2 regions of the Sphaerisporangium krabiense genome follow, and region 2 is predicted to be linked to the other one. Evidence: riboswitches for the same ligand, from Rfam matches in the RefSeq annotation. Region 2 holds a riboswitch; the other holds the start of a gene.
What was found. Region 2 has a riboswitch for glycine ahead of gcvT (glycine cleavage system aminomethyltransferase GcvT). Riboswitches for the same ligand answer to the same signal wherever they lie in the genome.
Positions count from the first base shown of each region.

Region 1: it holds a riboswitch for glycine, as region 2 does, so the genes downstream of both, gcvP (aminomethyl-transferring glycine dehydrogenase) here and gcvT (glycine cleavage system aminomethyltransferase GcvT) in region 2, are expected to answer to the same signal.

Region 1 covers NZ_JACHBR010000003.1:43,511-58,310, forward strand. The annotation lists gene BJ981_RS35150 (globin domain-containing protein) at 1-577, opposite strand, end outside; gene BJ981_RS35155 (gamma-glutamyl-gamma-aminobutyrate hydrolase family protein) at 1,126-1,812, shown strand; gene BJ981_RS35160 (acyl-CoA dehydrogenase family protein) at 1,842-3,023, opposite strand; gene BJ981_RS35165 (class I SAM-dependent methyltransferase) at 3,096-3,704, opposite strand; gene clsA (cardiolipin synthase ClsA) at 3,864-4,442, shown strand; gene BJ981_RS35175 (mannose-1-phosphate guanyltransferase) at 4,539-7,040, shown strand; gene BJ981_RS35180 (FHA domain-containing protein) at 7,428-7,934, shown strand; gene ftsR (transcriptional regulator FtsR) at 7,947-8,624, shown strand; gene BJ981_RS35190 (bifunctional nuclease family protein) at 8,756-9,226, shown strand; gene BJ981_RS35195 (MerR family transcriptional regulator) at 9,382-9,999, shown strand; glycine riboswitch at 10,178-10,303, shown strand; gene gcvP (aminomethyl-transferring glycine dehydrogenase) at 10,466-13,327, shown strand; gene BJ981_RS35205 (hypothetical protein) at 13,442-14,320, shown strand; gene BJ981_RS35210 (tetratricopeptide repeat protein) at 14,435-14,800, opposite strand, start outside.
Region 2 covers NZ_JACHBR010000001.1:39,323-54,122, reverse strand. The annotation lists gene BJ981_RS00250 (helix-turn-helix domain-containing protein) at 606-1,430, shown strand; gene BJ981_RS00245 (DUF397 domain-containing protein) at 1,420-1,623, shown strand; gene BJ981_RS00240 (DUF397 domain-containing protein) at 1,663-1,866, shown strand; gene BJ981_RS00235 (LysR family transcriptional regulator) at 1,920-2,783, opposite strand; gene BJ981_RS00230 (MFS transporter) at 2,999-4,357, shown strand; gene BJ981_RS00225 (L-serine ammonia-lyase) at 4,396-5,772, opposite strand; gene gcvH (glycine cleavage system protein GcvH) at 5,885-6,274, opposite strand; gene gcvT (glycine cleavage system aminomethyltransferase GcvT) at 6,271-7,362, opposite strand; glycine riboswitch at 7,396-7,496, opposite strand; glycine riboswitch at 7,497-7,594, opposite strand; gene BJ981_RS00210 (gamma-glutamyl-gamma-aminobutyrate hydrolase family protein) at 7,669-8,364, opposite strand; gene BJ981_RS00205 (3-oxoacyl-ACP reductase) at 8,374-9,138, opposite strand; gene BJ981_RS00200 (aldehyde dehydrogenase family protein) at 9,183-10,526, opposite strand; gene BJ981_RS00195 (glutamine synthetase family protein) at 10,529-11,872, opposite strand; gene BJ981_RS00190 (FadR/GntR family transcriptional regulator) at 12,018-12,740, shown strand; gene BJ981_RS00185 (hypothetical protein) at 12,768-13,640, shown strand; gene BJ981_RS00180 (CsbD family protein) at 13,657-13,848, shown strand; gene BJ981_RS00175 (alpha/beta hydrolase) at 13,948-14,604, opposite strand.

The DNA.
Region 1 (14,800 bases), on a different contig from region 2:
CGATGGAGTAGGTGCGCCAGACCCTCGGCCAGCGGCTGGTCTGCACGTTGACGTACTGGCCCGGGGTGAAGGGGAACGGCGCGCCGGGGCGCAGCGTGAGGACGGCCACGCCCGGGGCGCGGGTCTCGTGGTCGACGACCTCGGCCGTCCACCAGGCGGGGGAGGTCCCGGCGTCGGCCTCGGCGGCCTCGATCATCATGTTGGCCGCGGCGGTGTAGGCGGCGGCCCAGGCGGCCTCGACCTCGGGGGTGAAGCCGTCTCCGGCGAAGCGCCGGATCGTGGCCAGCAGGGCGTTGCCCACCGCGGTGTAGTGCTCGGCCAGCACGCCGTACTTGCGATGGTCCCTGCCGAGTTGCCCGAGATAGCAACGCAGGCCGTCGGGGCTGTCCAGGCTCCAGACGACGCGGGTGAGCGCCCCGAACAGGCGGTCCCGCTGGATGTCCATGGCGGGCGGGAAGAGCCCCCGCAGATGGGGACTCTCGGCGAACAGCCGTCCGTAGAAGTACGCGGCGGCCTTGCCCATGACGGGCTCGATCTCAGAGAAGCTTTCCTTGACGAGACGCGGATTCAACGACATTTATCGACGCCACCCTAATAGACCGGAAACGCGCTCCGGTCTTGTCGTGCCACCTCCTGACGGGTCCGGGTCGGTGAGCGTCCGGCGGCCCCGGCTCGGCCGATCGCTCGAAATGGAGTCTTCCATTCCGTCATGAGCGTCACAACCGTTTCACCACAAGGTGACGGGAAAGCGAACCGTTCGTAATTGGGCATTGATTCTCCGTAATGGCGGATCGGGACGGCGGAAAACACCCGGGAAAACGAGAGGCCCCTTCGGCTTCGCCGTCGCCATTCACGCGCTCGCGCGTCGCGGTCGTGAGAAATCGTGAATCCGTTTCCGATCCGCCTCTCCGCCCGCCGCGGCGCCGTGCCGGGCGCCGCGGAGGGGCGGCGGGGGGGCGGGCCTTGTGTGACGGGTGGGACCAGTGAGGCCGGTGAGACGGGACTGATACCCGGGATACGCGACATACCGGAAAAGTTCTGCGCCATGATGGGGTCTGCCACCGCTACTGGGCTGGGTGCCGCCGCAGGGTGCGGCACGACCGTGCGCGAGCCCCTGGAGAACGCATGCCCCGACCGCTCATCGGTATCACCACATACTTCGACGCCGCCCGCTGGGGCACCTGGGTCCGCGAGGCCGCGATCTCGCCCCCCGCGTACGCGAAGGCGGTGGACAAGGCGGGAGGCGCGCCCGTGCTGATCCCCCCGCTGAGCCTGGGGGCCGTCGACGGCTACGTGCGCGGCCTGCAAGGGCTGATCCTCGCCGGCGGCGTGGAGGTGGATCCCGCGCTCTACGGCGAGCAGTGGGACGAGCGGGTGGACGAGCCGCAGCCGCGCCGCGACCGGTTCGAGACGGCCCTGGCCAAGGCCGCCATCGAGGCCGACGTCCCGGTCCTCGGCGTGGCGCGCGGCATGCACGTGCTGAACGTCGCCCTCGGCGGCTCGCTGATCCGGTGGCTGCCCGAGGCCGTCCACCACGACCGGCACGGCCAGACGGCGCCGCACGCCATCCAGGTCAGCGTGTCCAGCAAGGTCGGCAAGGCGATCGGCGACCACATCGAGGTCTCCACCCCCCACCACCAGGCCGTGCGGCGGCTCGGCGCCGGGCTGATGGCCGTCGCCTGGGCCGACGACCAGATCGTCGAGGGCGTGGAGCTGCAGGGCCACCGGTTCTGCGTCGGCGTCCAGTGGCACCCCGAGCGCGGCGACGACAACCGCCTGGTGAACGCGCTGGTGGAGGCCGCCCTCGCCTGACCGCGGCGGGGCGGCGTCCCCCGGCCCGATCAGAAGCCGCGCGGCAGCCCCAGAACCTGGGTGGCGAGGTAGTTGAGCAGCAGCTCCTCGGTGACCGGCGCCACCTTGCCGATCCTGGCGTCCGCGAGCAGCCGCGCCACCGGGTACTCCAGCGAGAAGGCCATGCCGCCGTGGGTCTGGAAGGCGTGGTCGGCCGCCTCCCAGGCCGCCTGGGAGGCGGCGAGCTTGGCGATGTTGGCCTCGGTCGCGCAGGGCCGCCCCCGGTCGAACAGCCAGGCCGCCTTGTGGAGCATCAGCCGCGCCAGCTCGATCTGGGCCTTCACCCGCGCCAGAGGGAAGGCGATCGCCTGGTTGGCGCCGATCGGGCGGCCGAAGACCTCCCGCTCCTTGGCGTAGGAGACCGCGACCCGCAGCGCCACCTCCGCCCCGCCGAGCGCGCTCGCCCCGAGCAGGATCCGCTCGGGGTTGAGGATGTCCCACAGCACGGCCGCCCCCTGGTCCACCTCGCCGAGCACGTCCCGCTCCGGCACCCGCAGGTCGTCGAGGAAGACCATGTTCGACGGGGTGGTGTTGGCGCCCATCTTCGGGATCGGCCGGTAGGTCAGCCGTCCCCGCGCCACCGCGTCGGGCACGTTCACCAGGAACACCGTCAGCCCGTGGGTGCGCGGCCTGGCCTCGGCCGCCGGGACGGTCCTCGCCACCAGCAGCATCCAGGCGGCCCGCTGGACCCCGGTGATCCAGACCTTCTGCCCGTTGATCACGAACTCGCCGCCGTCGCGCCGCGCGAACGTCGAGATCGCCAGCGAGTTGGACCCGGCGTCGGGCTCGGTGAGCGCGAAGCACGTCTCGACCTCGCCGCTCGCCATGCCCGGCAGCAGCGCGGCGCGCTGCGCGGCCGAGCCGTGGCGCGCGACGGTCAGCGCGCCGAACCCGGGGGTCAGCACGTAGGTGAACGCCGACCCGCCCGCCGCCCCCGAGGCCGCCAGCGTCTCGGTGGCCACGGCCAGCTCCAGCAGGCCCTGCCCGCCGCCCCCGTACTCCTCCGGCACCGCCAGGCCCAGCCAGCCGCCTTCCGCCAGGTCCGCCCAGACCTCCTCCGGCCAGCGTTTCTCGGCCTCGCACCGCTGCCAGTAATCCATGTCGTAGCGCGCGCACACGGCCGCGACGCCCTGCCTTACCGCCTCGGCGCCGTCCGGAAGCGTGAAGTCCACGGCGATCTCTCCGTTCCCCTGCGACCCGTCGGGGGCGACATGCTAGAACGGCGCCCGGCCCGCGGGCGAGGGTCAGGCGCGCGGCCGCCTGGCGTGGTAGACGAACGCGGGCGGCAGGTTCGCCCACACCGTGCGCCCCGCCACGACCTCCTCGAACGTCTCCAGCAGCCGGCGGCGGAACCGCAGGGCCGGCGGCAGCGCGCGGGCGTGCACGTAGGCGAAGGTCGTGAACGCCCCGCCCTTCACCAGCACATCGCTGATCGCCCCGAGCAGCCGGTCCTGCAGCGCGCCGGGGAAGGCCGCCCACGGCAGCCCGCTGACCACCGCGTCGGCGTGGTCGAGGCCGTGCTCGGCCAGCAGCCGGGGCAGGTCGGCGGCGTCGGCGACCACGACCGTCGCGCCCGGGTGGCGCCGGGCCAGCCGCGTGGCCAGCAGCGGGTTGATCTCGACGGCCAGGTGGTGACCGCGGCCCGCCAGGCGGCGCTGGATCTCGCCGGTGAACACGCCCGTGCCGGGCCCGAGCTCGACGATCACCGGGTCGCCGCGCTCCGGCACGGGCGCCGACACCACGCGCGCCAGGCGCAGGGAACTCGGCGCCACCGCGCCCGTCGTGGCGGGCGAGCGCACGAACTGCCGGAAGAACAGGGCGGTGTCATTGGCGTCCTCGACGTCATCGGCCATGCCTCCGACCCTAGAGAACCCCGGGGGGTGCTCGCTTCCCCCGTTCGGCCGATCTTGTCGGGTGTCCCGCCTCGCCCCTGGGGAGGAGGAGCCGCCCCGCCACTGCGCGCCCGGCCCCGGGTAGGGTCGGCAGCAGGTTCGGCGGGAGGGGAGCGACCGGTGAGATCGGCCGAGGACCGCGTCTGGACGGTTCCGAACGCGCTGAGCATGCTGCGGCTGCTCGGCGTGCCGGTGTTCCTGTGGCTCGTGCTCGGGCCTAAGGCCGACGGGTGGGCCCTGGCGCTGCTCATGGCGGCGGGCCTGTCGGACTGGCTCGACGGCAAGCTGGCCCGCGCCTTCAACCAGACCAGCAGGCTCGGCAGGCTGCTGGACCCGCTGGCCGACCGGCTCTACATCCTGGCCACGCTGATCGGCCTGACCGTGCGCGAGGTCATCCCCTGGTGGCTCACCGCGCTCCTGGTCGGCAGGGACCTGGTGCTGCTGCTCGGCGTGCCCGTCCTGCGCCGGCACAACCTGGGGTCGGCCCTGCCGGTCCACTTCCTCGGCAAGGCGGCGACGGCCGGCCTGCTGTACGCCTTCCCGCTGCTGTTCCTGGCCTCCCACGCCGGCTGGTACGCCGACGCCGCCCGGATCATGGGATGGGCCTTCGCCATCTGGGGAACAGGTCTGTATTGGTGGGCGGGGGCGCTGTACGTGGTTCAGGGACGCCGGCTCATCGAGGCGGCGGGCCGGGCATGATCGCACCGGGCGGCCCGCCTGCGCGGCATCTCACCGCGATCATCCGCGTGCGCGCGGCCGCGTGCCCACCGTGACGCTACCTCCGGAGGGTGATTCGTGAAGGCCGTGGTGATGGCGGGCGGAGAGGGGACTCGGCTGCGGCCGATGACCGCCAACCAGCCCAAACCCCTGCTCCCCGTGGTGAACCGGCCGATCATGGAGCACGTGCTGCGCCTGCTCAAGCGGCACGGGTTCACCGAGACCGTCGTGACCGTGCAGTTCCTGGCCGCGCTCGTCCGCAACTTCTTCGGCGACGGCGACGAGCTCGGCATGAGTTTGCACTACGCCACCGAGGAGATCCCGCTCGGCACCGCGGGCAGCGTCAAGAACGCCGCCGACAAGCTGCGCGACGAGCGCTTCCTGGTGATCTCCGGGGACGCGCTGACCGACATCGACCTCACCGACATGATCCGGTTCCACGAGCGCAACGGCGCCCTGGTGACCATCGGGCTCAAGCGGGTCCCGAACCCGCTGGAGTTCGGCATCATCATCGTGGACGAGCAGGGCCGGGTGCAGCGCTTCCTGGAGAAGCCCACCTGGGGCCAGGTCTTCTCCGACACCGTCAACACCGGCGTCTACATCATGGAGCCCGAGGTCCTGGACGAGGTCGCCCCCGGCACGCCGGTCGACTGGTCGGGCGACGTCTTCCCCAAGCTCCTGGCCCGCGGGGCGCCGCTGTACGGCTACGTCGCGGGCGGCTACTGGGAGGACGTCGGCACCCACGAGAGCTACCTCAAGGCCCAGGCCGACGCCCTGTCCGGGCGGGTGCGGCTGGACGCCGACGGCTTCGAGATGTCGCCGGGCGTGTGGGTGGCCGAGGGCGCCTCGGTGGACCCCGACGCCATCCTCAAGGGCCCGCTGTACATCGGCGGGTACGCCAAGGTGGAGGCCGGCGCCGAGCTGCGCGAGTACACCGTCCTCGGCGACAACGTGGTGGTCAAGGAGGGGGCGTTCCTGCACCGCGCCGTCGTCCACGACAACGTCTACATCGGCCCGAGCGCCCACCTGCGCGGCTGCGTCGTCGGCAAGAACACCGACATCATGACCGGCGCCCGCATCGAGGAGAACGCCGTCGTCGGCGACGAGTGCGTGATCGAGGCCGAGGCGTACGTCTCCTCCGGGGTGAAGATCTACCCGTTCAAGACCATCGAGGCGGGCGCGGTCGTCAACACCAGCGTGATCTGGGAGTCGCGCGGCCAGCGCAGCCTGTTCGGCCCGCGCGGGGTCTCCGGCCTGGTCAACGTCGAGATCACCCCGGAGCTGTGCGTGCGCCTCGCCAGCGCCTACGCCACCACCCTGAAGAAGGGCGCCTCGGTCATCACCTCGCGCGACGCCTCCCGCGCCGCCCGCGCGTTCAAGCGCGCCGTGATCAGCGCGCTCAACGCCGGCGCGATCAACGTGCTGGACCTGGAGGCCGCGCCCCTGCCCGTCGCGCGCTTCCACACCTCCAACGAGAGCGCCTCGGGCGGCATCGCCCTGCGCACCACCCCGGGCGACCCGCAGAGCGTCGACATCGTCTTCATGGACGAGAACGGCGCCGACCTGTCGCAGAACGCCCAGCGCAAGCTGGAGCGGGTCTTCTCCCGCCAGGAGTTCCGGCGCGCCTTCCCCGGCGAGATCGCCGAGCTGAGCTTCCCCGCCAGGGCCGTGGAGGACTACACCCGCGAACTGCTGCGCTGGGTGGACATGTCGGGCGTCAGGGACGCCGAGATGAAGGTCGTGGTCGACTGCGCCGGCGGCACCTCGGCCCTGGTGCTGCCCAGCCTGCTCGGCCGGGTCGGGGTGGACGTCCTGACCGTCAACAACCGCCTGGACGAGTTCTCGCCGACCGAAACCCTGGCCGAGCGGCGCAGGGACCTGCAGCGGCTGGCCGAGCTCGTCGGGTCCTCGCGGGCCGCCTTCGGGGTCCGCTTCGACCCGGTCGGCGAGCGCATCTCCCTGGTGGACGAGATGGGCCAGCTCATCAGCGAGGAGCGCGCCCAGCTCGTCGTGCTGGACCTGGTGGCGGCCGAGCGGCGCGGCGGCCGGGTGGCGCTGCCGGTGACCACCACGCGCGTCGCCGAGCAGGTGTGCCGCTTCCACGGCGCCCAGGTGCAGTGGACCTCCACGGCCCTGGACGCCCTCACCTCCGCCGCCGCCGACCCCGAGCTGATCTTCGCCGCGGACGGGCGCGGCGGGTTCATCGTCCCGGAGTTCGCCCCCACCGTGGACGGCCTGGCCGCGTTCCTGCGCCTGCTCGGCCTCGTGGCGCGCACGCGGCTCTCCCTCAGCCAGATCGACGCGCGCATCCCCCAGGCCAAGATGCTCAAGCGCACCGTCCCGACCCCGTGGGCGGCCAAGGGGGCCGTCATGCGCTCGGTCGTCGAGGCCGCCGACGGCCACCGCCTGGACACCACCGACGGCGTGCGGGTGATCGAGGAGGACGGCGGCTGGGCGCTCATCCTGCCCGACCCCTCCGAGGCCGTCACCCACCTGTGGGCCGAGGGGGACGACCTGGACGTCGCCCAGGCCCTCCTGGAGCGCTGGGCCCGCGTGGTCGAGCACGCGGTCGGCACCTGACCCCCGCGGCCGGGGTGCGATCCACCGCGAAACCATCGATTCCGGTCACATTCGAACGGCGCGCCGCATGGACCACAGGGCTGCGCGGGCGGTAGCTTTGGACCGGCGTGGCGAGCCGGGCAGGAGCGAGAAAGGGGCGAAGCGGAACATCGTGGGCGCGGCGCGCACGGCGAGCGCCGGTCAGGAGCACCGCCGGCCCCCCGGAGCGAGAGCCCGAGCGAGCCCCGCTAGTATGTCCGAACCCGCGAGCATGCCCTCATCTTGACCTTTGTGACTCATCAGCGTATGTTGCGGCATTCGCAGTCTGACCCATGAGAAGCGAAGACCCGAGGCACGCCGCCATGAGCACCGTCGCCGCGACTTCGCGGTAGGAGGCCGAGCCGATCGATGCCGAGCGTCTACTGCACGCAGTGCGGCAATGCCAACCCTGAGGACGCCCGTTTCTGCTCACGCTGCGGGTCGCCGCTGAGCCGTCCCGAGAGCACGCCGCTGGGGGACACCACCTCCACGATCTCCCTCAGCGGGATCGAGGCGATGGACTCGGAGACGACCGGGCAGACGCTCCTACCCGATCGCGCGGCCGTCGACCAGCTGCCGCCGGGCACGGCGCTGCTGGTCGTGATGCGCGGGCCGAACGCCGGGAGCCGCTTCCTGCTCGACAGCGACCTCACCACCGCGGGCCGCCACCCCGAGAGCGACATCTTCCTCGACGACGTGACGGTGTCGCGCCGCCACGCCGAGTTCTACCGGCGCGGCGACTACTTCACCGCCCGCGACGTCGGCAGCCTCAACGGCACCTACGTCAACCGGGAGCGCATCGAGGAGCACCCTCTGACCGGCGGTGACGAAGTCCAGATCGGCAAGTTCCGGCTGGTGTTCCTCACGCGTGGGTGAGGTGGGACGGTGATGAGCGCGCAGGCCGCCCGGGCGTTCATGAGCATCGGGGAGGTCCTGGAGATCCTCCGGGCGGACTTCCCCGACGTCACCGTCTCCAAGATCCGCTTCCTGGAGGGCGAGGGGCTCATCGAGCCCCAGCGCTCGCCCTCGGGGTACCGCAAGTTCACCCACGCCGACGTCGAGCGCCTGCGCTACATCCTCACCGCCCAGCGCGACCGCTACCTGCCGCTGCGCGTCATCAAGGACCATCTGATGACCGCCGGCCCGCAGGACGCGCCGCTGGGCGGCCCCCGCCCCGTCGGCGACCCTCCCGCGCCCGAGGTCCGGCTGACCCGCCCCGACCTGCTGGAGGCCGCGGGCCTGGACGAGGAGACCCTCGCCGAGCTGGAGGACTACGGGCTGATCACGCCCGTCGCCCGCTGGTACGACGCCGAGGCCCTCACCGTCGCCAGGGCCTGCGGCGCGCTCGCCGGCTTCGGCCTGCACCCCCGCCACCTGCGGACGCTGCGGGCCGCCGCCGAGCGCGAGGCCGGGCTCGTCGAGCAGGCCGTCGCGCCCCTCATGCGCCGCCGCGCCCCGGGCGCCGCCGGCCAGGCCGAGGAGACCGCCCGCGAGATCTCCGGGCTGCTCCAGGAACTGCGCACCGCCCTGGTGAGGACCGGTCTGCGGGGCATTCTCGGCCGGTGACGGAGCCGCCCGGACATTTCGGGGTGGGAGGATGTTACGTTGAATTTTGCGGCGATGGTCACGCCGCGAGCTGAGAGCCGTAAGGGAGCAGGCCCGGAGCGGGCCGGTGACCCAATGGGACGGAGCCGCGTGTGTTGCAGATGGAGGTCGTGGGGGTCCGCGTGGAGATGCCCACCAACCAACCCATCGTCCTTCTGAAGGAGGCGAAGGGTGAGCGATATCTGCCGATCTGGATTGGCATGACCGAGGCCACGGCCATCGCGTTGGCACAGGCCGAGGAGCCACCTCCGCGGCCGCTCACCCACGACTTGTTCAAGGACGTGATCGAAGCCCTCGGCGTGCGGTTGCAGGCGGTCAACATCGTGGCGCTGCGCGACGGGATCTTCTTCGCCGACCTGGTGTTCTCCAACGGGGTCGAGGTGAGCGCGCGCCCCTCGGACTCGATCGCGCTCGCGCTGCGCACCGGCACGAGCATCTTCGCCAGTGAGGACGTGGTGCGCGAGGCCGGTGTCATCATTCCCGACGACCAGGAGGACGAGGTCGAGAAGTTCCGCGAGTTCCTGGACACGATCACCCCGGAGGACTTCGGCCGTGCGGGGTAGCCCAGTGCGCCATATCGGGCATTTACGCTTCACGACGCGCCGGGCGGGATCGTTGACTGAGCATCGCACCGGTCCTACGGTGCAAGGGAAACCACGGTTGTAATTCACGAACCCCCAGATCAGACCGTGGGATGAGAGAAAGCCGGAGGTCCGCAGTGGCGGTCAGCAGCGGCGAGGGAAAGACGGCCGACCAGCACGATCCGGCCCAGCGCCGGTCGGCTCGGGAGCGCGCGGGAGAGCAGGGCCTGCTGTTCGACGAGCGGCCGGCGTCGCTGCCCGCCGACGTGGGATACCGCGGCCCGACGGCCTGCTCGGCGGCCGGCATCACCTACCGGCAGCTCGACTACTGGGCGAGGACCCAGCTCGTCGAGCCGTCGGTGCGGCCGGCGCATGGCTCGGGCTCGCAGCGGCTCTACAGCTTCCGCGACATCCTGGTGCTCAAGGTGGTCAAGCGCCTGCTCGACACCGGGGTGTCGCTCCAGCAGATCCGCACCGCGGTCCAGCACCTGCGCGAGCGCGGGGTCAACGACCTGGCGCAGATCACGCTGATGAGCGACGGCGTGAGCGTGTACGAGTGCACCTCGGCCGACGAGGTCATCGACCTTCTGGAAGGCGGCCAGGGCGTGTTCGGCATCGCCCTCGGCGGCGTCTGGCGCGAGGTCGAGGGCACCCTGGCGGAGCTGCCGGGGGAACGCGTGGAGCCGGCCGCCACCACGGAGGACCACCCGGGTGACGAGCTGGCTCGGCGCAGGAAGGCCCGCAGGACGGGCTGACCGGCTCCCGCCCCCCGGTGGGGGAGCGGCGGGAATCGGCAGGACGGTCCCCGGGTTCGCGGGACGGCGGTGTGGGGCCGCACGCGGCGAACCCGGCGCCGGCGCGCGCCCGCGTGGCGGGGCGGTACTGGGGTAGCCTTCCGCCCGTGACGGGCGGGTACAGTTGGTGCAAGGCTTACGACCCCGCGCGGGAGAGTCCCGAGGGCACGAGCAGGCGCCGCGGCCGCGGCGCCCGCCCGCTGGCCCGGGCGCCGAAGGAGCAACCTCCCCGGAATCTCTCAGGCACACGTACCGCGCGGGTGAGGCGACTCTGGAAAGCAGGCATGCCCGCCAGGCGTGCCTCACCGACGGTGCAAGCCCCCCGCGGGGGGTGAAGCTCTCAGGTCGCGGCACGCGCCGCGCTGACAGAGGGGGAGACGGCACACGCGCGCCACGCGCCCGGTCTCAACCCTTCAGGAGGGCCTCCATGACCGATCGGTCACCGCTTCGCGACCTGTCCGCGCCGCCCTTCGCCACGCGGCACATCGGCCCCTCCGACGCCGAACAGGCCCGCATGCTGCAGGCCGTCGGTTACGCCTCGGTCGCCGACCTGGTCGCCGTCGCGGTCCCCGGCATGATCCGCGCCGAGGGCCCGCTGCGCCTGCCCCCGGCGGCGAGCGAGACCGAGGCCATCGCCGAGCTGCGCGCCCTGGCCGGGCGCAACCGCCTGCTCACCTCCATGATCGGCCTGGGCTACCACGACACGATCACCCCGGCGGTCATCCGGCGCAACCTGCTGGAGAACCCCGGCTGGTACACCGCCTACACCCCCTACCAGCCGGAGATCTCCCAGGGCCGCCTGGAGGCCCTGCTGAACTTCCAGACCGTGATCGCCGACCTCACCGGCCTGGACGTCGCCGGCGCCTCCCTGCTGGACGAGGCCACCGCCGCCGCCGAGGCGATGACGCTGGCCCGCCGCGCGGGCCGCGCCAAGAGCCCGGTGTTCGTCGTGGACGCCGACGCGCTCCCGCAGACCAAGGCCGTGCTCGCCACCCGCGCCGAGCCCCTCGGCATCGAGCTGGCCGAGGCCGACCTGTCCGAGGGCCTGCCCGGCGGCGAGCTGTTCGGCGTCCTGGTCCAGTATCCGGGCGCGAGCGGCCGGCTGAAGGACTTCCGCGCCCTGGCCGAGGAGGCGCACGCCCGCGGCGCGCTGGTGGTCGCCGCCGCCGACCTGCTGGCCCTCACCCTGGTGGAGTCGCCCGGCTTCCTCGGCGCCGACATCGCCGTGGGCTCCTCCCAGCGCTTCGGCGTCCCCCTCGGCTTCGGCGGCCCGCACGCCGCCTACATGTCGGTCCGCGAGGGCCTGCAGCGGCAGATGCCCGGGCGCCTGGTCGGGGTGTCCCAGGACGCCGACGGCCGGGCCGCCTACCGCCTGGCCCTGCAGACCCGCGAGCAGCACATCCGCCGCGAGAAGGCCACCAGCAACATCTGCACCGCCCAGGTCCTGCTCGCCGTCATCGCCGGCACGTACGCCGTCTACCACGGCCCCGAGGGGCTCAGGCGCATCGCCCAGCGCGTCCACCGGCACGCCGCCGTCCTGGCCGCCGGGCTGCGCGGCGCGGGCGTCGAGGTCGTGCACGAGGCGTTCTTCGACACGGTCCTGGCCCGGGTGCCCGGCCGGGCCGGAGAGGTCGTGGCCGCCGCCCGCGCCCGCGGGATCAACCTGCGCCACGTGGACGCCGACCACGTGGGCGTCGCCTGCGACGAGACCACCACCGGCGGCCACCTGGCCGCGGTCTGGGAGTCCTTCGGCCTCGAGGGCGTCGTGCTGGAGGACGTGGACACCTCCGCCTCCGACGCCCTGCCCGGCGAGCTGCTGCGCTCCACCGAGTACCTGGCCCACCCGGTGTTCCGCGCGCACCGCTCCGAGACCGCGCTGCTGCGCTACCTGCGCAGGCTCCAGGACAAGGACATCGCGCTCGACCGGTCGATGATCCCGCTCGGCTCGTGCACGATGAAGCTCAACGCCACCACCGAGATGGAGCCGATCACCTGGCCCGAGCTGGCCGGCCTGCACCCCTACGCGCCCGCCGAGCAGGCCGAGGGCTACCTCGCGCTCATCGCCGACCTGGAGCGCTGGCTGGCCGAGGTCACCGGCTACGACGCGGTCTCGCTGCAGCCGAACGCCGGCTCCCAGGGCGAGTTCGCCGGGCTGCTGGCCATCCGCGCCTACCACCGCGCCAACGGCGACCTGGAGCGCGACGTGTGCCTCATCCCGTCCTCGGCGCACGGCACCAACGCCGCCAGCGCCGTCATGGCCGGCATGCGGGTGGTCGTGGTGGCCTGCGACGACCAGGGCAACGTGGACCTCGCCGACCTCGACGCCAAGATCGGCAAGCATCGGGACCGGCTCGCCGCGATCATGGTGACCTACCCCTCCACGCACGGGGTGTACGAGGAGACGATCACCGCGATCTGCGCGCGCGTCCACGAGGCCGGCGGCCAGGTCTACGTCGACGGGGCCAACCTCAACGCCCTGGTCGGGCTGGCCAAGCCCGGCGCGTTCGGCGCCGACGTCTCCCACCTGAACCTGCACAAGACCTTCTGCATCCCGCACGGCGGCGGCGGCCCGGGCGTCGGCCCGGTCGCGGTGCGCGCCCACCTGGCGGCCTACCTGCCCGGCCACCCGCTGCGGGACGGCGGGCCCGTCGGGCCGGTCTCGGCGGCGCCCTACGGCTCGGCGGGCATCCTGCCCATCTCGTGGGCGTATGTGCGCATGATGGGCGGTGAGGGCCTCACGGCGGCCACCGAGCAGGCCATCCTGTCGGCCAACTACCTCGCGCGCCGGCTCGCCCCCCACTACCCGGTGCTCTACACCGGCCGCGAGGGCCTGGTGGCGCACGAGTGCATCGTGGACCTGCGCCAGATCACCAAGGAGACCGGCGTCACCGTCGACGACGTCGCCAAGCGGCTGATCGACTACGGCTTCCACGCGCCCACCATGTCCTTCCCGGTGGCGGGCACCCTGATGATCGAGCCCACCGAGAGCGAGGACCTGGCCGAGCTGGACCGCTTCGTCGACGCCATGATCGCGATCAGGGGCGAGATCGCCAAGGTCGCCTCCGGCGCCTACGACCGCGCCGACAACCCCCTGCGGAACGCCCCGCACACCGCCGACTGCCTGGTGGCCGACGACTGGCAGCACCCCTACACCCGCACCGAGGCGGCCTACCCCGTCCCGGCGCTGCGCGAGGGCAAGTACTGGTCGCCGGTCCGCCGCATCGACCAGGCCTACGGCGACCGCAACCTGGTGTGCTCCTGCCCCCCGCTGGAGGCCTACGAGGACTGACGTACGCCGCCCCGGAGGCCGTCCCGATCGGCATAATATGTCGCGCGCGACGGCGCCTTCCGCGTCGCGAGACCCGCGGTTCCCCCACTCCCCCCACGCGGAGAAGAGGTCTTGATGGCGGCGCACGAGGTGGACTCCGGCCGGCGGATCGACGACGCGCGACGGCTCGCCGAGAGCGGCGAGCTGGACGCGGCGGCGGAGATCTTCGCCGAGCTGGCCGCCGACGACGGTGAGGCCGACCGCGCCCAGGCGGCCGTCGGCCTGGCCGTGGTCCTGGAGCGGCGCGGCGACGTCGCCGGGTCCAGGGCCGCCGCCCGCACGGCCCTGGCCACCGGCCACCCGGAGTACGCCGCCCAGGCGGCCTGCCTGCTGGCCCGCGGGTTCGAGGAGGAGGACCTCGGCGACCAGGCCCGCGCCGCCTGGCAGGCGGTGATCGGCCTCGGCACGCCGGCCTACCTGCCCGCGGCCCACATGGCGCTGGCCCGCATCGCCGAGGGCCAGGGCGACGACGCGGCGGCCGAGACCGCGCTGCGGGCGGCGCTGGCCACCGGCGACCCCGTGACGGCCTCCCGGGCGGCCCAGCTCCTGGCCGGGCGGCTGCTGGAGGACGGCGCGCCGGGGGAGGCCGCCGACGTGGTCCTCGAGGCCCTGCAGGTCCCCGACGCCGCCGAGCAGGGCCGGCTGCGCGTGATGCTCGGCATGGCCCACCTGGACCTGGCGTGCGGCGAGTTCGCCTCCGCCGCCGAGGAGGGCGGCGACCCCGACGGCACGGCGCTGGCGATCGAGCTGCTGGCCCGCGTGCTCCCGCTGCGCGGCAGGGACGCCGACGCCGCCACGGTGTGGGAGTACGGCCTCGGCCACCCCGACGAGGAGGTCGCCTCCCAGGTGCGCCTGCGCCGGGCCCGCGACGACGCGGCCTTCGCCGGCGACGCCCCGGACGACACGCGGGCTCCGGACGCGGGCGAGGACGAGGACGAGGACCGGCGCTCGTGAGACGGCGTCGCCGGGCTTGACCGCGGTGAGGGCGCCGCCATCGCACCCGGGACGCGATGGCGGCGCTCCCGCCGGTGATTCACTCTCCTGCGGCGTCTCTCCGGGCGGGCGCGGTCAGACGCTCTCGCCCAACTGCTCGGCCACCCGCTCCAGGCCGCCCTTGATGAGCCGCCCGTACTCGTCGTCGCCGAGCGCGCCGATCCCGGCCCGGGCCCGCTGGAGGTGCTCACGGGCGCGATCGAGATCGCCCAGCTTGCGATGGCACTCGCTCAGGTTCAGGTGCAACGACGGATACAGGCCCGCCACCGAGATCGTCACCCCGGCCTGCGCGATCCCCTCGTCGGTGACCCGGTCGGCGGCGGCGAGCGCCCGCAGATCCCACGTCAGCTCCTGCCGCACGTCGTCCTGCACATCGGCCATCGAGTGGGCGAGGACGCAGACGTGCAGCGGATCGCCCTGCTCGCCGCCGATGTCCTCCCA
Region 2 (14,800 bases):
CCCTTTGGGGCCGTCGGTTTGGGTCCGTCGGCGTTCTAATGGTGCCAACTTGTTGGGTGGGCTAACGGCGGCCCGCCAGGGCGGTCCCGCACGGGTGGGCTCCCACCCCTCTTCCAGTCCCGAAGCTGCTCACTCCACACCCCGTACCCGAGCATCACCATCCATTGGGTGGCTGCTTTGCCGGTTGAGGTGTGTTGAGCCCACCCGTGCGGGTCTGTCGTGGTCGCTCGCCGTTAGCCCACCCCAGAAGTGCGCGTCCATCGAACGGGGCAGTGCGGAAGCGCGCGGAACTAATATCGCCGGATTGCCCGTGCGAAATGATGGGGATGGGGTCGGCGGTCGGCGCAAGGATTCTAGGCCCTCGGTGGTACACACCCAGGGCTGGTTCGATTGCCGGCCTTTTCGTCTGACGGTGCTGCCGAAACTCCTCCCAACGACGGCATTGCCGTCCTGTGATTCCTGGAATTCCTCTCCGATGCTGCCCGACGGCGACTACGATGTGTGTTGGAACGGGCACACGTCGTGTCCACCAACTCTGTCAGCGATTCTGTGGGGAATTCGAAGCGAGCAGCTTAAAACGTTTGACTTGGATGGGTAGGTGCAATTTGTCCCCCGACAAAGAGATAGACCCGCACGAGTCCCCGAGAGCCCTCTTCGCCTTCGAGTTGCGCCGCCACCGCGAGGCGGCGCACATGAGCCAGCGCCAACTGGCCGAGCGCCTCGGCTACTCCGACTCCATGATCAACTTGGTCGAGCGCGCCAAGCGCCCCCCGTCGAGACAGTTCGCCGAACTCTGCGACCGTACCTTCGCCCTAGACGGCACCATGCTCCGCCTCTACATGGCCACCACCTGGCACAAGGCCCCCGAATACCTCCGCCCGTGGCTAGAGGAGGAAGAGTACGCCACGGGTCTGCGCAACTGGGAGCCGCTGATCATCCCGGGCCTTCTCCAGACAAGGGCGTACGCCCGCGAGATCCTGGCCACTTGGCCTGGCGTCACTGACGAAGAACTCGAAGAGCGTGTGACGAACCGTATGCAGCGACAGGCGCGTCTGTATCAGGACAAGCCGCCTGACCTCAACTTCCTCATCGATGAAGATGTGATCACACACCCCATCGGGGGTGCCGGGATCATGCGCGAGCAACTGGGATATTTGCTAGAGATGGCCGAGCACCCTCAGGTGACGATCCAAGTCGTCCCCTATGCGGCACGACCTCATTGCGGTCTCATGGGAGGGTTCATCATCGCAGAGAGAAACGGATCGTCTTACGCGGCATATTCGGATGCTCAACCGGTCGGACGGACCTTCGATGACCGTGCTCTGATCACTGATCTGATCCGGAAGTATGACGCAATCCGGGCGGAGGCCGTACCGTTCAAAGAGTCACTCCGACTCATAGAGGAAGCGGTGAACCGAATTGGCTCATGACCTTCAGGGTGCACAGTGGCGCAAGAGCAGCTTCAGCGGCGACGCGGGCCAGTGTGTCGAGGTGGCTTCAAACGTCCCTGGCCTCATCGGTGTCCGAGACAGCAAGCTTCCGAGCAACCCCGTGGTAACGGTCAGCCCAGGTGAGTGGACGGTCTTCCTGACCGGTCTCAAGCACGACGTCATCTCTATCTGAGTCTGTCCGCCCATCACCTCCCGAAGGCGGTGAACCTGATTGGCGCATGATCTTGACCGCGCACAATGGCGCAAGAGCAGCTTCAGCAGTGACTCAGGCGAGTGCGTCGAGGTGGCCTCGAACATCCCGGGCCTCGTCGGGATCCGGGACAGCAAGCTTCCGAAACACCCTGTCCTAACGGTCACGCCGGGTGAGTGGTACGCCTTCTTGATCGGTTTCAAGCGCGGCGCTTTCTCTAAGTGAAGTGCTGGCCGTGGTCAGTCCCCTCGGTCGGTGAGGGGACTGATCCGCACGTGTCACGCGCTCGCGGCGTACAGGAGGTCGCGTAGGCCGGGGAGGGTTTCCCGGTCGGAGCGCCAGACGAGGCGCAAACTCAGATCTGGGGTGGTTAGAGGAAGCCGGGTGAGGGTGCCGTTCGTCAGGGAGTCGGAGATCGCGAACTCCGGCAGGAGCGCGAGGCCGAGTCCTTGTTCGGCCCAGGCGCGGATCACCGCGACGCTGCCCGCCCGCACGCGTTCGGGGCCCGGGCCGAGGATCCTGTCGGCGGCCATCCAGAAGGAGCACGCGGGCACGTTCACCAGGAGGCGCTCACCGTTGAGGTCGTCCGGGACCACCTGGGTGCTTTCTGCCAGGCGGTGACCGGGGGCCGCGACGAGGGCGAGCGGCACCATGTCGACGTCCACGAAGGTCAGCGGCGCGGGCGGGGCCGCGAACCCGAGGTCCCCCAGGGCGTCCCCGGTGTCGAGCAGCAGCGCGGCGTCCAGCCGTCCGGCGGTCATGGCGGCGAGCAGTTCGTCGCGGCTCGCACTCGGGACCACCTGAACGTCGGCGTCCGGGCGGCTTGCGGTGAGTCTGGCCAGTACGCCGGGTACGTGGGTGGCGGCGATCGTCTCCAGGGCGCCTAGCCGTAGTGCGCGGGAGTGGCCGGTGACCTCTCTGCGTGCTTGTTCGGCCTGGTCGAGCAGGCGGCCGGTCCAGCTCAGCAGCCGTTCGCCTGCCTCGGTCAGGCGCATGCCCTTGGGTGTGCGCTCGAACAGCGTCACCCCCAGCGACCTCTCCAGGGTGCGGATCTGCTCCGAGACGCTGGAGGGGGACAGTTCCAGGGCGACGGCGGCGTCGGTCACCGTCCGGTGCCGGGCTACCGCCTCGAACGTCCGCAACTGCCGTAGTTCCATGTGAAGACAAACCCGCGCAGACCATTCGGAATTTCCACATGCGGTCCTGCGGTCGGGCCGGTGAAGGGGCTGCGGCCCGGTCCGCACAGTTACGGCATGACCGGTGACGACGATCCCGCGCAAAGCATTCGGAATTTCCGCACGCCGCCTGCGGCCGGGCCGGTGGAGGGGACTGGCCCAGGTCCGCAGAGTTGGACGGCATGACCACTGTCATCTCCCGCGCGGACGCGGCGGCACGGCGGGTACGCCGCCCGATCGTCCTGGTGGGGATCTCGCTCGGATATTTCATGGTGTTGCTGGACATGACCGTGTTGTCCGTCGCCGAGCCGGACCTCGCCGCCTCTCTGCACGCCTCGATCGCCGGCCTGCAGTGGGCCACCACCGGATACACCGTGGTGTTCGGTGCCCTGCTGCTGTCGGCCGGCGCAGTCGCCGACCGTTACGGCGCGCACCGGGTGTTCCGCGCCGGGATCGTCGTCTTCGGACTGGTATCGCTGCTGTCGGCGACAGCTCCGACCCTGCCGGTCCTGGTCGCGTTGCGGGCCGTTCTCGGTGCCGCCGGGGCCGCCTGTGTGCCCGCCTCGATGGCGCTGATCGCCTGGCTGTACCCGGACCCGGCCGCGCGCACCCGGGCCGTGGCGGCCTGGGCGGCGATCAGCGGGACGGCGGTGGCCGCAGGACCCGTCGCGGGGGGCCTCCTGGTGGACCTGGCGGGCTGGCGGGCCGTCTTCCTGGTCAACGTGCCGCTCACGGTGCTGGTGCTCGCGCTGACGGCGGGCCGGGCGATTCACTCCCCGCGCGGCGACCGGCGCATCCACTGGCCCGCCCAGCTCGCCGTCTGCGCCGCGCTCGCGCTGCTGACCGACACGCTCATCGCCGCCGGCGCGCGTTCCTGGGGCCACGCGGCGCTCTCGGGTACGGCCACGGTTCTGGCGGGCGTCGTTTTCGCGGTCGTGGAACGGCGGAGCACGGCTCCGGTGCTCCACCGGGGGCTGCTGCGCGGGCGCGGCGTGCGGGCGGCGCTGGCGGCGGGCGCGGCGGTCACCTTCGCCCTCAACGGCAACCTGTTCGTCCTGCCGCTGCTGTTCCAGCGCGAGCACGGCCTGAGCGCCGTCACCAGCGGCCTGGCCTTCCTGCCCCTCACCTTGCCGTTCGTGCTCAACCCGCCGCTCACCGGCCGCATCGTGGCCCGCGTCGGCCCCCGCCCGCCCATCCTGGCCGGCCTCGGCCTGCTCACCGCGGGCGGCGCGTCACTCGGCTGGGCGTCCTGGGCCGGCGCGGGCTACGGCTGGCAGGCCCTCGGACTCCTCCTCACCGGCTTCGGCGTCTCCTTCGCCCTCCCCGCCCTGGTCACCGCCGTCCTCGCCGCCGCCCCGTCAGGCACGGCCGGAGCGGCGGGGGGCCTGCTGAACGCCGTCCGCCAGACCGGCGCCAGCCTCGGTGTCGCCACCATGGGCTCCCTGGCCGCCCTCCCTGGAGGCACGGTGTTCTCCTTGCTCCTCGCCGCCGCCGTCTGCGCCGCCGCGGCCATATGGTTCGCCCGGGGGACGGCCTCCTGACCGGAGGCCGCCCGGTCACCGGACGAGGGGAGCGCCGGTCAGCACTCGATGACGTTGACGGCGAGGCCGCCGCGGCTGGTCTCCTTGTACTTGTCGAGCATGTCGCGGCCGGTGTCGCGCATGGTCTTGATGGCCTTGTCGAGGCTGACGAAGTGGCGGCCGTCGCCGCGGAGGGCGATGCGGGTGGCGGTGATGGCCTTGATGGAGGCGACCGCGTTGCGTTCGATGCAGGGGATCTGGACGAGGCCGCCGATGGGGTCGCAGGTGAGGCCGAGGTTGTGCTCGATGCCGATCTCGGCGGCGTTCTCGACCTGTTCGGGGGTGCCGCCGAGGGCCTCGGTGAGGCCGGCGGCGGCCATGGAGCAGGCGGAGCCGACCTCGCCCTGGCAGCCGACCTCCGCGCCGGAGATCGAGGCGTTCTCCTTGAACAGGACGCCGATCGCTCCGGCGGTGAGCAGGAAGCGGATGACGCCGTCCTCGTCGGCGTTGGGGACGAAACGGTCGTAGTACGTCAGGACGGCGGGGATGATGCCGGCGGCGCCGTTGGTGGGGGCGGTGACGATGCGTCCCCCGGCCGCGTTCTCCTCGTTGACGGCGAGGGCGAACAGCGTGACCCAGTCCATGGTCTGCAGAGGGTCCTTCTCCGGGCTCTCGCTCTGCAGCCGCCGCAGCATCTGGTTGGCGCGCCGTTTGACCTTCAGGCCGCCCGGCAGCACGCCCTCCTTGGTGGTGCCGCGCCGGACGCACTCGGACATGACCTGCCACAGGTTGAGCAGGCCGGCGCGGATGTCGGCCTCGGTGCGGCCGAACGCCTTCTCGTTCTCCAGCATCAGCCCGGAGATCGACAGCCCGGTGTCGGCGCACTGTTTGAGCAGCTCGGCGGCGGTGGTGAACGGGTGGGGCAGCTCGGTGTCGTCGGCCTTGATGCGGTCGGCGCCGGTGGCGTTCTCGTCCACGACGAACCCGCCGCCGACCGAGTAGTAGATCTTCTCGCGCAGGACGTCGCCTTCAGGGGAGAAGGCGGTGAACCGCATGCCGTTGGGGTGGTGCGGCAGCGAGACCTTGCGTTCGAAGACGCAGTGCTCGCCGACGACGAACGGGATCTCCTGGGCGCCGAACAGCCGGAGCGTGCCGGACGCGCGCATCTCGGCGAGCCGCTCGTCCACGGTGTCCACGTCGACGAGCTCGGGCTTCTCGCCGGACAGGCCGAGCAGGACCGCTTTGTCGCTGCCGTGGCCTTTGCCGGTCAGGCCCAGGGAACCGTAGAGGATCACCTCGACACGGGCGGTCTTCTCCAGGAGCCCGTCCTGCTTGAGTCCCCTGGCGAACTTGTGGGCGGCGGCCATGGGGCCGCCGGTGTGGGAGCTGGACGGGCCTATGCCGATTTTGAACAGGTCGAAGACGCTGATCGCCATTGATCTGTGCCCTTCGGAACGTGTGTGGCGAACCTTCGGAACATGTGACGAGAGAAGGGACGCTCCGGCGAGCGATGGCCCGCCGGAGCCGCCAGGGGAGGACGAACGAAGGTCAGGAGTCCGCGGTGGTGACGGTGGCGTACTCCTCGGCGGAGAGCAGGTCCTCCGGGGTGTCCTGGACGCGCACGCGGAACAGCCAGCCGTCGCCGTAGGGGTCGGAGTTGACCAGCGACGGGTCGTCCACGACGACCTGGTTGACCTCCACGACCTCGCCGCTGACCGGCGCGTAGATGTCGCTGACGGACTTGGTGGACTCGACCTCGCCCACGGCGTCGCCCGCCTCGACGGTCGCGCCCGCCTCGGGAAGCTGGACGAAGACGACGTCACCCAGCGACTCGGCGGCGTACGCCGTGATGCCCACGGTCACGGTGATGCCGTCCTCCAGGCCGGCGATCCACTCGTGCTCCTTGGTGTAGCTGAGCTCCTCGGGAATGCTGCTCACTTGCTCCTCCGGTAAAAAGGCAGGTCAACCACGTCGACCGGTTCATGGCTTCCACGGATGTCGACCGCGAGCCCCTCGGACACGTCCGTGTCCACGTAGGCCATCGCGATCGGCTTGCCGAGGGACTGCGAGGGTGCGCCGCTGGTGACCTCTCCAACGACGGTGCCGTCAGTCAGCCGTACCACGGGGTATCCGTGGCGTGGCACTCGGCGGCCCCGCGCGACGAGCCCGGTGAGGCGGCGGCGCGGCGGGATGTCCTTCAGCGGCGCGAGGGCCGCGCGGCCGACGAAGTCGCCGGGCTTGTCGAACCGTACGACGCGGCCGAGGCCCGCGTCGAAGGGAGTGAGCCCGGCGTTCAGCTCGTTGCCGTACAGGGGCATGCCGGCTTCGAGCCGGAGCGTGTCGCGGGCGGACAGGCCGGCGGGGCGCAGCCCGTACGCGTCGCCCGCCTTGGTGACCTCCTGCCAGAGGGTGACGGCGTCGCCGGCCGCGACGAACAGCTCGAAGCCGTCCTCGCCGGTGTAGCCGGTGCGGGCGATGAGGGCCTCCACCCCGGCGACCGTGGCGGGCAGGCCGGCGTAGTACTTCAGCGAGGGCAGGTCGGCGTCGGTGAGCGTGGCGAGGATCTCCTGCGAGCGGGGACCCTGTACGGCGATCAGCCCGTACCGGTCGGAGCGGTCCTCCACCGCGGCCTCGAAGCCCGCCGTCCGCTCGGTCAGCTCGGCGGCGACCTTGGGGTAGTTGGAGGCGTTGGCGACGACGAGGAACTCCTCCGCGGCCAGCCGGTAGACGATCAGGTCGTCGAGGACGCCGCCGTCGGCGGCGCAGATCATGGTGTAGCGGGCGCGGCCCGGCTCAAGGACGGACAGGTGGCCGACGAGCGCGTGGTCGAGGGCGTCTGCGGCCTGCGGCCCGGTGACGAAGATCTCGCCCATGTGGGAGAGGTCGAACAGCCCGGCGGCCGTGCGCACCGCGTTGTGTTCGGCGGACTCGCTGCCGTAGCGCAACGGCATCAGCCAGCCGGCGAAGTCGGTGAGCGTCGCGCCGAGGCTCTCGTGCACCTCGCGGAGCGGTGTGGGTCTGGACATGATGCGCACCTCAGACAGGGTTGGATGAGAGCATCCTCCCCCTCTGTCATCGGTGCCTGAGAGTTTCGCCCGGGTTTTGCCGGACTTTCACCTTCGGCGAGGCCCCCGGAGGGGACCTGCTTTCCAGAGATCACCTTTCCCGCGCGGTCCTTTGCCTTGTGAGGTTCGTGGGGAGGACTTGCTCCTTCAGGGGTCCTGACCGGATGTCAGGACTCTCTCCCGCACGGGATCATCGGTGTTCTCGCCCACCCTACCAACGCACGCCCGCCTGTCCATGCCCGCCGGGGTGGCGGCAGGGGTGGCACGTCAGACGGCGGCGGCCGACACCAGCGCCCGGAACAGGCGGATGTCCTCGCCGGTCTCCGGATGCCACTGCACGGCGAGGGCGAAGGGCCGGTCCGGCAGCTCCACCGCCTCGACGGCGCCGTCCTCGGACGTGGCGGCGACCACCAGGCCCGCGCCGAGTCGGGCGACCGCCTGGTGGTGGTAGTGGGCGGTCTGGACGGGGTCGGCGCCGAGGACGCCCGCCAGCCCGCTGCCCGCCTCCGGGCGCACGGGCAGGTGGCCGTACCGCCCGGGGGCGGGGGCGTGGCCGTCGTGGCCGACTAGGTCGGGGAGGTGCTGGTGGAGGGTGCCGCCGAGGTGCACGTTCAGCACCTGCATGCCGCGGCAGACGCCGAGGAACGGCAGGCCCGCCTTCAGCGCCGCGGCGACCAGCGCGAACTCCGCCGCGTCGCGGAACTCCCTGACGTGACTCGTGCGGCCGTGCGGCTCCTCGCCGTACCGGGACGGGTCCACGTCACCGCCGCCCGCGACGACGATCCCGTCCAGCCGCTCCACCAGCGGCGCCGGGTCGCCCGCCGGAGGCAGCAGCACCGGCTGGCCCCCGGCCCGCGCGACCCGGTCGACGTAGTCGTAGGGCAGCAGCGCCGCGGGCGTGTCCCACACGGTGAACGACGCCCGCTCGACGTAGCAGGTGATCCCGATGACCGGCCGTGTCATGGCGCCCTCCTACAGCGGGGTCACGTACGCGCCGGAGATGCCGCCGTCCACCAGGAACTCCGCCCCCGTGATGAAGCTCGCGTCGTCGGAGGCCAGGAACGCCACCGCGGCGGCGATCTCGGACGCCTCGGCGAACCGCCCGAGCGGGACGTGCACCAGGCGGCGCTGGGCGCGCTCGGGGTCCTTGGCGAACAGCTCCTGGAGCAGCGGCGTGTTGACCGGCCCCGGGCACAGCGCGTTCACCCGGATGCCCTCGCGGGCGAACTGCACGCCGAGCTCGCGGGACATCGCGAGCACGCCGCCCTTGGAGGCGGTGTAGGAGATCTGCGAGGTCGCCGAGCCCATGACCGCCACGAACGACGCGGTGTTGATGATCGAGCCCTTGCCCTGCCGCCGCATGTACGGGATGACGTGCTTGCAGCACAGGTAGACGCTGGTCAGGTTGACGTCCTGGACCCGCTTCCACGCCTCGATGCCGGTGGTCAGGATCGAGTCGTCGTCGGGCGGCGAGATGCCCGCGTTGTTGAACGCGATGTCCACGCCGCCGTAGGTCTCGAAGGCCGTCTCGAACATGCGGGCGACGTCCTCCTCGCTGGTGACGTCGGCGCGGACGAACAGGCCGCCCACCTCCTCGGCCGCCTTGGCGCCCGCCGCCTCGTCCACGTCGGCGCAGACCACCTTGGCGCCCTCCTCGGCGAAGCGGCGGGCCGTGGCGAGCCCGATGCCGCCCGCGGCGCCCGTGATCACGGCCACGCGGTCACGCAGTCGCTGCATGGTGAAGATCTCCTTGACGGGTCGTTCGCTGGATCGTCCTCGTGTCAGTGCGCGATGAAGACGTTCTTGGTCTCGGTGAACGCGGCCAGCGCGTCGGGGCCGAGCTCCCGGCCCAGGCCGGACTGCTTGAAACCGCCGAACGGCGTCCAGTACCGCACCGAGGAGTGGGAGTTCACCGACAGGTTGCCCGCCTCGATCGCCCGGGCCGTCCGCAGCGCGCGGCCCACGTCCCGCGTCCAGATCGAGCCGGACAGGCCGTACACGGTGTCGTTGGCGATGCGCACGGCGTCCGCCTCGTCGTCGAACGGCACCACGCTGACCACCGGCCCGAAGATCTCCTCGGTGAACGCGCGCTCGTCCAGCGACTCGTGGGTGAGCACGGTCGGCGGGAACCAGAAGCCCTTGCCGGACGGGCAGGCGCCCTGGAAGCGCGGCGTGCCGGTGACGAACGAGGCCACCCGCGCGCGGTGCTCGGCGCTGATGAGCGGGCCGAGGTCGGTGCCGGGGTCCAGCGGGTCGCCCACGGTGAGGGACGCGACGGCGGCGCCGAGGCGGTCGAGGAACTCCTCCAGGACGGGGCGCTGCACGAGGACGCGCGAGCGGGCGCAGCAGTCCTGCCCGCTGTTGTCGAACACCGCGGAGGGCGCGGTCGCGGCGGCCCGCTCCAGGTCGGCGTCGGCGAACACCACGTTGGCGCTCTTGCCGCCGAGCTCCAGCGTGAGACGTTTGACGGTCCGCGCCGCGCTCGCGGCGATCCGCCTGCCGACCTCGGTGGAGCCGGTGAACACGATCTTGCGCACGTCCGGGTGCTCGACGAGGCGGGCCCCCGCGACCTCGCCCGCGCCGGGCAGGACCTGGAGCACCCCCTCGGGGATGCCGGCCTCCAGGGCCAGCTCGGCCAGCCGCGCGGCGGTGAGCGGGGTCCACTCGGCCGGCTTCACGATCACGGTGTTGCCCGCGGCGAGCGCCGGGGCGACGCCCCACGTCATGATCACCATGGGGAAGTTCCACGGCACGATGATCCCGACGACGCCGAGCGGCTCGGCGAACGTGATGTCCACCCCGCCCGGGACCGGGATCTGCTTGCCGTGGTTGCGCTCCGGCGCTCCGGCGTAGAAGTGCAGCACGTCGCGGACGTTGCCCGCCTCCCAGCGGGCGTTGCCGAGCGGGTGGCCCGCGTTGGCGACCTCCAGGCGGGCCAGTTCCTCGCCGTGGGAGTCGACGAGTTCGGCGAAGCGGCGCAGCAGGCGCGCCCGGTCGCCGGGCGCGACCTCCCGCCACGCCGGGTAGGCCGCCTTGGCCCGCGCCACCGCGCGGTCGGTCTCGGCCACATCGGCGAGCTCGACGTCCGCCAGGACGTCCTCGGTGGCCGGGTTGATGATCTTCATGGTCACATCCGCTCGAATCCCCGGAACATCTCCCAGTCGGTCACCGCCGCGTCGAAGGCGGCCAGCTCGACGCGGGCGTTGTTCGCGTAGTGCTCGACGACCTCCTCGCCGAGCGCGGCCTTGGCGATCTCCGAGGACCGCCACAGCGCCAGCGCGTCCCGCAGCGTCGCCGGCACGGTCTCCGCGCCCGCCGCGTAGGCGTTCCCACTGAAGGGCTCCTCCAGCGGCAGCTCGTGCTCGATGCCGTGCAACCCGGCCGCGATCATGCCGGACACCGCCAGGTAGGGGTTCACGTCGCCGCCGGGCACGCGGTTCTCCACGCGCAGCGAGGGGCCGTGGCCGACCAGGCGCAGCGCGCACGTGCGGTTGTCCACGCCCCACTTGACCGCCGTCGGCGCGAAGCTGCCCGGGACGTACCTCTTGTAGGAGTTGATGTTGGGCGCGTACAGCAGCGTGAACTCGCGCAGCGCGGCGAGCTGGCCCGCGATGAAGTGCTCGCCGACCTTGGACAGGCCGTGCGGGCCGTCGCCCGCCATCACCGGGTCGCCCTCGGCGGTGCGCAGCGAGATGTGGATGTGGCAGGAGTTGCCCTCGCGGTGGTTCGGCTTGGCCATGAAGGTGACCGACATGCCGTCCTGGGCGGCGATCTCCTTGGCGCCGTTCTTGTAGATGCCGTGGTTGTCGCAGGTGACGAGCGCCTCGTCGAACCGGAAGGCGATCTCGTGCTGGCCGAGGTTGCACTCGCCCTTGGCGGACTCGACGTACATGCCCGCGCCCTCCATGCCGAGCCGGATGCGGCGCAGCAGCGGCTCGACCCGGGCGCCGCCGAGCAGCGAGTAGTCGACGTTGTAGAGGTTCGCCGGGGTCAGGTCGCGGTACGCCTTCGCCCAGGCCTCCTCGTAGCCGTCCCGGTAGACGACGAACTCCAGCTCGGTGCCGACGTACGCCTTCCAGCCGCGCTCGGCGAGCCGTCCGATCTGCGCGCGCAGGATCTGGCGCGGCGAGGCGGCGACGTCGCCGCCGTCCTCCCAGACGACGTCGGCCATCAGCAGCACCGTGCCGTCCTGCCAGGGCACCCGGCGCAGCGTGGACAGGTCGGGCCGCATCACGAAGTCGCCGTAGCCGCGCTCCCAGGACGACATGGCGTACCCGTCGACCGTGTTCATGTCCACGTCCACGGCGAGAAGGTAATCGCACCCCTCGGCGGCGTGCTCCAGGACCTGCTCCAGGAAGTACCGGGCGGACAGCCGTTTGCCCTGGAGTCGTCCCTGCATGTCGGCGATGGCGAGGAGCACGGTGTCCACGCGGCCGGCGGAGACGTCGTCACGCAGCTCGTCGACGGTCAGCACGGCGCTCCCTTCCTTCAAAAGTATGGAATCAGACCATTGGACGCATGCAAGCACCCGCCGCGCCCTCACGTCAACGGTTTCGCCGAGCCGTCCCGACAAATGGACTAATATCAAACCATTGACCGGGGAAGGGGAGGGCGTGATGGCGGAGCCGCAGCTCGTCGCGGTTCTTCGGCCCGTGCGGGCGGGCAACGCCTTCGAAGAGACCGTCGAGCGCCTGCTCCAGGCCATCAAGCTCGGCGTCGTGCCCACCGGACAGAAACTGCCCCCCGAACGCGAGCTGGCCGGGCGGCTCGGCATCAGCCGCGTCACGCTGCGCGAGGCCATCAGGGCGCTCCAGGACGCCGGGTACCTCGACGTGCGGCGCGGACGCTACGGCGGGGCGTTCGTCCTCTACGAGCCGCCCCTGCCCGGGCACGGCGACCTGCGCCGCGCCGTCGCCGCCATGGGCCCCGCCGAGCTGGCCGACGCGCTCACCTTCCGCATGGCCGTCGAGCGCGGCGCCGCGCAGGTGCTGGCCTCCGCCACGCTCACCGGCGAGCAGCGCGCCACGCTGACCCGGCGGCTCGCCGAGGTCAACGACGCCGCGCCCGCCGACTACCGGCGCCTCGACACCGCCTTCCACCTGTCGATCGCCGAGCTGACCGGCTCGCCCCTGCTCGCCGCGACCTGCGCCGACGCGCGCCTGCGCGTGACCGATCTGCTCAACGCCATCCCGGTGCTCGGCCCCAACATCGACCACGCCGCCGCCCAGCACGCCGCCATCGTGGACGCCATCCTCGCCGGCGACGCCGACGCCGCCGGAAAGGCCGTCGCCGAACATCTGGAGGGAACCGCCGCGCTGCTGCGCGCGTTCCTCGCCTGAGGGGGACCGTAGCATCGGGGATGGGGGATGCTCGTGGGAGTCTGGTTCCAGCAGCGGATCGTCGACACAGGCCGTCTGCCGATGTTCTGCTTCCTGATAGCGCTGATCGTCACGTTCGTGTTCACGCGTGTCAACGTCCGGCTCATCCGCGCCAAGATCGGCTGGTTCCGTAATGTCAGCGTCGGCGACGTGCATGTCCACCACGTCGTCTTCGGCGTCGTGCTCATGCTTCTCGGCGGGGTCGCCGGGCTCGCCGCCGCCGGCCTCTCCTCGGGCTGGTACGCGCTGACGGCCGGCGTCTTCGGCGTCGGCGCCGCCCTCGTGCTGGACGAGTTCGCCCTGATCCTGCACCTGCGCGACGTCTACTGGACCGAGGAGGGACGCGCGTCGGTGGACGCGGTGTTCGTCGCCGTCGCCGTGACCGTGCTCCTGCTGCTCGGCATGCGCCCGTTCGCCTGGCCCGACACCTCCCAGGTCGGGCGGTGGCCCGCCGTGCTGCTGCTGACCGCCGACCTGTTCCTCGCCGTGGTGACGCTGCTCAAGGGCAAGATCTGGACGGGGCTGGCCGGCCTGTTCGTGCCGGTCCTGCTCGTCGTGGGGGCCCTTCGGCTCGCACGCCCCGGGTCACCCTGGGCGCGCTGGTTCTTCGCGCCCGGCGCGCGCCGGCCGCACCCCGTCAAGATGGCGAGGGCCGAGCACCGCGAGACCCGCTGGCGCCGGCCCGTGATCCGGGTGAAGATCGCCGTCCAGGAGTTCGTCTCCGGCCGCCACGACCTGCCCTCCGCGTGGCCGCGCGCCGACCGCGGCCGCACGGCACCCGTCACGACCTGGGGCGACGTGGCCGCGCGCATCATTTCCGATTCCGAGGGGAGTGGGCGGGGGCACAGACCACCGAAGTGACGGAGGCGAACAGCCGATGGGCCTGCTGGAGAAGTGGAAGATGCGCGAGCTGAAGGCCAAGGCCAAGCGGCGGCTCGGCGCGACCACCGGGAACCGCACCCTGGCCGCCGAGGGCCGCACCGAGGAGGCCGAGGCCCGGCTTCTGCAGACCGAGACCCGCATCAAAGAGACCGCCGCCGAGATCCGCGAGAAGTACGCCCGCTCCTGACCCCGTCTCCTGGCCTCGTCTCCCGCCCGACGGCGTGCGTGGAGGGGGAGGAAGGCGGCGTGCGGACCTGGACGGCGAGGGTGAGCGGAAGGTCCGTGCTCAGACCGGGAGGGCGGGGGCGGCGAGCGTGGTGAGGAACGACGCGATGACCGTCCTGACGTCGTCGCGGGTCAGGTCGACGTCATGGTCGCCGGCGGTGAGGTAGGTCGTCACGGGGTGGCCGGAGGCCAGCAGGGCGTTGCTCAGGTCCAGCGCCTGCGCCGGGGGCACCACCGTGTCGCCGGTCCCGTGGACGATCAGGACAGGGACGCCGTTGCCGACGTGGTTGGCGGGAGTCGCGTCGGCGGTGACGTCGTCCAAGGGAGTGGGGACGTGACCGAGGAGCCGCGTCCACGGGCTGCCCGAGGCGCGCGCCTCGGGCCAGTCGGCGGCGAGCGGGTCGACGGGCGGCGAGATCGCGATCACGCCCGCCACGTCGTCGGCGGCGTCGATGCCCCGCAGGCCGAGCTGGAGCGCCAGGTGGCCGCCGGATGACCGGCCGCCGATCAGCACCGGCGCGCCGGGCCGCTCAGCCCGCGCCTTGCGCGCGGCCTCCCGCACGTCGTCCAGTTGCGCGGGCCAGGTGGCCTCGCCGCTCAGCCGATGCGTGGCCGTCACCACGTGCAGCCCATGGGCGGAGAGGATCTCACGCGACCGCTCGCTCGCGTGCCGCTCCGCCCACGCACCCCCGTGCACCCACACCAAGGTCGCCCCCATACCGACGATCTTAGAGCCCTTTCCCGCGCCCTCGGCCCGCCTGGCCGTCCGGCGTCCGTGCGCCCGAAACGGCGCCCGCCGCTGGATATTCAGGCGGTCGCCGCCCTGAACAGGACACCGCGGAGAAGGTCGTGCGCCGTACTCGAGGTGCCCGGGTACGCTTCGGATGTTCGGCATGAATGCCACCATTCACGCC